Regions from separate parts of the Saccharobesus litoralis genome, predicted to be linked through region 1. Evidence: predicted binding sites of a transcription regulator. Region 1 holds the regulator's gene; the other holds the start of a gene.

Region 1 (3,199 bases):
TATTGGGGTTGGCGAATATAATTGGCAATTTGTCGGGACGGATATTGATCCGATTTCAGTAAAAACCGCGCAAATGATAGTTAAGTCTAATCCGCCAATAGGTAAAAAAATCGAGGTTAGACAGCAAAAGCAAGCAGATCATATCTTTACTGGCGTGATTAAAAAAGGTGAGCAATTTGCTTTTAGTATGTGTAACCCGCCATTTCATAAATCCTTGGCTGAGGCATTTAAAGGCAATCAACGTAAAATTAAAAATTTGACAGGTAAAACGCCGGCCAAATCTCAGTTTAACTTCGGTGGTCAGCAAGCTGAATTATGGTGTAAAGGTGGCGAAATTGCGTTTGTCAGTCAAATGATTACTGAAAGCCAAGCTTACGCAGAGAATATTCAATGGTTTACCTGTTTAATTTCTAAAAAAGAAAATATCAAACCCTTACAAAAGCGCTTGCAGCAGGTTAAGGCAAAACAGGTACGCGTTATTGATATGGCGCAGGGCAATAAAGTGAGTCGCATCCTTGCATGGTGTTATACCTGACAATTAATGCAATCAAGTTAAGTATTGAGTTTAATTGGACAAACATAGCCTTCCGGCTTTAATGCCAGTACGTCACAGTTGATGGCATCTAACATATGTTCTGCGGTATTACCTATAATCGCAGCTGATAGTCCTGTACGGCCAATTGTCCCCAGAACAACAAGTTCGGCATCCATCTCGGTCGATAACTTGGGCACCACTTCTTCAGCTAATCCTTCTTCTACTACACAATGCTCTGGTTTAACTTGATATTGGTCAGCGTAGGTTTGCATAGCATCAAGATGGTGTTGTCGTATCGATTCGATATAACTCGATGGATCAAACTCAGGGATTTCAACCGCTAAGCTGACAGGCGTACCAGGGTAGCAATTGACGAGTATGGCATCTGAATGCAAAACGCGAGCGGCCGATTTGGCTTGTTCTATAATTTTTTTATTGAGTGACCTGTGTTCAGCTTCATCGCTACTAACATTGACCGCCGCTATTATTTTACTGTTTTCAGGCCAAGCATGTTCTTTAACTAACAACAGTGGGACTGGACATTTACGTAACAAGTGCCAGTCAGTAGGAGTGAAAATGACTGATTTTAGTACATCATGTTCGTGAGTCGCTTTAATAACCAGATCATAATTATCTTTTAAAACCGTCTCTAATATGGCTTGATAAGGTCGGTTATGCCACAACACTCTTGCATGTAGTTGGCTTGCTTGATCCGCTTTTTTATCTAAAATACCTTCTAGCCAATTACTGCGGTCATCGATAACAGCGCTTTGCATTAATTGGCGCTCTTCGCTAGACAACATAGTCGTCATTTCATATGAAAAGTCGAATATGGTCATTATGGCCGTGACACTTGCCCCTGTTTTGGAGGCCAACTCTATCGCTCGATTTAATGCTTTCTGTTCTGTTTGAGTTGGGTCAATGACGGCTAAAATTCGATTAAATTTTTCCATGGTAGGGATCCCGCTTTGTGAGTGCTTAACAATAATTTTAGTTCAATATTGGCAAAACAGCGGGAATTTAGTTGATACAGAGCAAACAGGCGTTTTGGTTAATCAACGTTAAGATATTGGTGGTCAGCGAAGGCTAAAAACAAAAAGCCAGGTCAAACCTGGCTTTTTATCAATTCAATTTGTTTTGCAAAATTAGCAGAGTATGTTGTTACGGCTGCCTGATAATTCATCTAAGCCTTTATGGTCGACAATACTGATAAATTTTCCGTTAACGCTAATTAAATTTTCTTTTTGATAGCGGCTGAGTAAGCGGCTGATAGTTTCGACAGTTAAACCTAAGAAGTTACCAATATCAGCGCGGGTCATGGTTAACCGGAATTCGTTTGGTGAAAATCCGCGTTGCTCAAATCGATAGGATAAGCTACTGATAAACGCTGCCAATTTTTGCTCGGCGGTTTTGCGGTTTAATAATAACACCAGCTCTTGATCTGAGGTGATTTCATTACTCATTAATTTCATCACTTGCTGGCGCAGTTGCGGCATATTAGCTGATAAGTTATCAAGTGTGTCAAACGGGATCTCACACACTAATGAGGTTTCTAATGAGACAGCAAAACTAGGGTGAATTTTATTATGGATGGCATCAAAGCCAATAATATCACCGGGTAAATGAAAGGCGGTTATTTGTTCATCACCTTGGCTCGAAATAGTATAAGATTTAAACGAGCCAGAACGCACGGCATACAAAGATTTGAATGGTTTACCGGCTTCAAATAGTTTTTCCGCTTTTTGGAATGGGCGCTTGCGATGAATGATTTCATCAAGCTTATCCATATCTGTTTTATTTAAAGACACGGGTAAACAAAGAGAGCTGATACTGCAGTTATTACAACTAACTGCACATGAAAATCCTGAATTTTCCATTGAGATAACCTTAGCGACCTTATTAATCGTACAGTCTACGACAATATCCTAAAGTTGCAATACCCCTACGAATATTGTGTATATTCCATAAGCGCATAAAGATAGTCCAGCCACTAACTTTACCTGATTATGTTTTAATAATTGCACAACCTGCTGAGACATAAAGGAGGTTGTTAGCATTGAAGGTAATGTACCAATTCCAAAGCAAAGCATGATTAATGCGCCTTGGTAAAGGCTAGTGCTGCTCATGGCCCATGCGACAGTTGAGTAGACTAATCCACAAGGCAGCCAACCCCAAAGCGCACCGGCCACAAAGCGTTGGCTAATGGATTTTTGCTTTAAGGTTTTAGCTGCATGGGGTTGAATTAGTTGCCAAAGCGGCGTGAATAGTTTTTCAAAGTAGTTAATGAGTAAACTAAGGCGAGCAACGTATAAGCCCATTAATATAATTAAGCTACCTGCTAGCACTTTGACCACAATTAGAGCGGGCTTAATCTCACTTAGCAAGGTTTGGCTAGCCAAACCTACCAATGCGCCAATTAACGTATAGGTGGTTATTCTGCCTAAATGATAAGCGGCGATGGCAACACAATTTTTATCATGGCCAATAGCTGCGCTGATCCCGCCACACATGGCAAGGCAATGTGATGATGCCAAAAAACCAATGGTAAATGCGCTGATGAGTTCAGTTAGCATACTGCTTATGACAAATCACTTTCTTGCTTGGACGATTTTTGGTGATCCGTTGGTGTTTGTTCTTTAACCGAGCCATCGACTACATCATTGG
Region 2 (3,199 bases), 1.4 Mb from region 1:
CAATGGTTATCGCTTAACATTAGTGAATGACTGATGCCACCGCCTAATGCGATCCATAAATATAATGTGATCCAGATGCATGCTGAATCACCGATTAGCCGCTTGGTACGTATGTATCAAGTGGGCATTAACGCGTGCCAGCAAAAAGACGCATACAAAGTCACTAAGGTTTTATTTTTATTACATAAAAAATTAGACCACCAAGCAAGTCCTAAACTAGCGGCTAACCTAACTCGCCTTTATAAACATCTACAAGCTTGCTGCGAGCAAGGTGACTTCGACCAAGTCGCCAGCACGTTTAATCAGCTGCAAAGCCAATGGCGTACTTTACACTAATACACAATCACCTTTCTCTAAATGTAGCGCTGCCTGCCAGCAAATAGCGTAACCAAGAGTAATAGCCAAGCAATAGCGCCACTATGAGTTGTTTGCTGCTGTTGTTCACGCAGCACATTACGTACAGGCTGCTGGCCATCCAAAGTTGCTAACTCACTATTAACCACGACAACCGCTTCAACAACAATATAGTTGGTTGTTGTAATCGTCTGCCCATCCTGCGCATCTTGGGCGCTGTAGTTACGCAACGGGGTATTGGTTAAATACTTATCATCAAGGTTAAAAATAGCTTCCTGCGCCATCTTATCTAAAATAGCCAAGCCTTGGGCATCAACCTGACCAAAAACACTTAAACCACCATTTTGTCTATCTAACACAACACTATTATCTGCTATGTTAAAAAACCATTGATGACTCGCACTGTTGGCTTCATCGGCTCGTTTAGCCATAGCAATAGTGCCACGCACATTTGAAAATTTAGGCTCATTAACAATGTCAGCATGAGGTGAGACGGCAGTTAATTGATTTTCACTTGTTAGGTAAAAGCCGCCCCCTTGTATAATAAAATTAGGAATGGCGCGGTGAATAATAGTATTGTCGTATTGACCTTGCTGCACATAGCTTAAAAAATTACTCACTGTGGTTGGTACCGACTCATCATATAAATTAACTTCAAAATCACCCATATTGGTTTTAAACATCACCACGGTTGCCTGTGCCGAACCGCATAAAATGGGCCACAAACCTAATAATATCCAACCACTTATTGTTAATCTCGGCCACCGCATAGCTTTAACTCTATCTAATTTCTCTTTAAAAATAGTACCACCTTCAGATTGGCCAAATCGTAAAAAAATGTAACCGCTAGCAGCCTAACTGCTGGGCTATAAAGCTGTACCAAGAAAATGCATCAATAAAAAATTGCGCCAGATCAATATAGCGGTTAGCTATGAATCAGCACGCCATCAGACTTGATTAAGATCAAGGATCTTCTCCCCTATTCAACTATTGTGTAATCAAGACAACTGAGGAGAATCAATCATGAATGTTTGGGCTGAAATTTTAAAAGATCCTGTCGTTTGGGGTTCTATTCTAGGTATCGCTATTGTCATTGGTTTATGTAGCTATTACGTTTGGTACTTTATGTCTCATCTACATGATGCCGAGCGTGAACTTGAGAGCAAGTAACTGCCATCTAAACAACTATCTAAGCAACCATTTAAACTGGAGTAAAATGTAGCTAAGGAAACACGTTGACTTTTGTTTAGGCAAACGAAAATGTGATCCCCCCCCACATCCTTAGCTACATTTTTTTACTTCATCCGCAACACCATTCATCAGCTAAATGATAGTCAAAGCGATCGGGTTTTAGGGGCAGGTTTCTAGTTCCAGACGAAACCTAAGTACTTACATCCATGTAAGCAAAGCCGTCAAGCTTCGAGACCCCATGAGCATATGCTCTATTATGTGATTGGGGCGAGTAAGCGCCGACAATGAACCATAAGACCCGAGCGAGAAGACTATGTAGTTTTTTTCACTTCACCGCTTGCAAAGTCCTAACTACATAGGAATACTGTAAGCAAGATAACAATCCGCATTTTCTTAGAAGAATAAGCAATTCATGATCATAGAAAGTCAGTTTAAGCCCGTTTGGTGGCTTAGAAACCGTCATGTACAAACCATTTGGCAGAAAGTAGACCGTTACAAGTTAAATTGCCCCGTGGAAGAACAGCGGCTTGAACTCCCCGACGGTGACTTTATTGACCTAGCTTGGACGAGCAAACCAACTGAGGACGACTCTCGCCCTATAGTAATGGTGTTACACGGCTTAGAAGGTTCTATCGATAGCACATATGCTAAAGGCATGATGAATGCCATTCGAGATAAAGGCTGGATCGGCGTGCTCATGCACTTTAGAGGCTGCAGCAAAGAAATTAACCGTAATCACAGGTTATATCATTCAGGTGAAACCCAAGATATTTCCTTTGTTAGCCAATGGTTAATGGAACAATATCCGCAACAAAGCTTAGCCTGTATTGGTTTCAGCCTAGGTGCGAATGCCTTAGTAAAATTTTTAGGTGAAACACCTAACAATGCGTTTACTGCCAGTGTGGCAATTTGCCCACCGTTAGATTTAGCCGCCAGTGCCAAACGTATTCGCCAAGGCTTCTCATGGGTTTATCAAAAATATTTGTTAGACATGATGAAAGCCACTTTTAGCCGTAAAATATTGCGCAGCGATTTATCCCATTTAGTACAAATAGAGCGCGAGCAACTCGACAAGATCCGTACACTGGAAGCTTTTGATGATGCCGTCACCGCACCGTTGCACGGTTTCAAAAACGCTCAAGACTATTACAACAAGTGTAGTGGTAAACAGTTTTTACGCTATATCCAACGTCCTACATTAATACTGCACGCGAAGGACGATCCGTTTTTATCGGCAACTTGTATTCCTTCAAGTAAAGAGTTATCACATCGTGTGACTTACGAGCTTAGTGAATTTGGTGGGCATGTCGGTTATGTTAACGGTGAATCGCCGTTAAAAGTTGAATACTGGTTAGAGCAGCGCAGCCTGCAATATATTGCTAATCACCTGACCGGTGTATAGCCTTCTCGCTTTAACTATAGTCAATTACCTTCTGTTAACGTTGCAATTCATAATACCCAAAGTGAGCTTTTTTACTTCACTTTGGGGTTTAGCATAATAGCAAGCCCTTTTACAGATTACTCATCCTCGCCGTTATTACCTTTATAAGTAACAGGATCAAACCATAATTCTTTTTTATCTAAAGGGGTAAGTGGTGATAGCTCAGGGTTTTTCAAATCAAATACTATGCGATTTTGCACATTGGCTCTTTCA

The links. Region 1 encodes FNR, which switches genes on or off when oxygen is low (the NO sensors DNR and NnrR bind a similar motif). Its sites were predicted from a motif close to TTGATCTAGATCAA; they were not measured.
Region 2: C2869_RS19335 (DUF3149 domain-containing protein) is a predicted target of FNR. The motif match lies at 1,308-1,321, and genes of this name have one in related genera.

Annotation. Positions count from the first base shown of each region.
Region 1 is NZ_CP026604.1:3,678,234-3,681,432, forward strand. Features, by position in the region: gene rlmF (23S rRNA (adenine(1618)-N(6))-methyltransferase RlmF) at 1-535, shown strand, start outside; gene uspE (universal stress protein UspE) at 553-1,488, opposite strand; gene fnr (fumarate/nitrate reduction transcriptional regulator Fnr) at 1,681-2,412, opposite strand; gene C2869_RS13165 (sulfite exporter TauE/SafE family protein) at 2,461-3,108, opposite strand; gene ccoS (cbb3-type cytochrome oxidase assembly protein CcoS) at 3,114-3,199, opposite strand, start outside.
Region 2 is NZ_CP026604.1:5,115,365-5,118,563, forward strand. Features, by position in the region: gene C2869_RS19325 (hypothetical protein) at 34-336, shown strand; gene C2869_RS19330 (peptidylprolyl isomerase) at 354-1,124, opposite strand; gene C2869_RS19335 (DUF3149 domain-containing protein) at 1,378-1,524, shown strand; gene C2869_RS19340 (hydrolase) at 1,958-2,947, shown strand; gene C2869_RS19345 (substrate-binding periplasmic protein) at 3,064-3,199, opposite strand, start outside.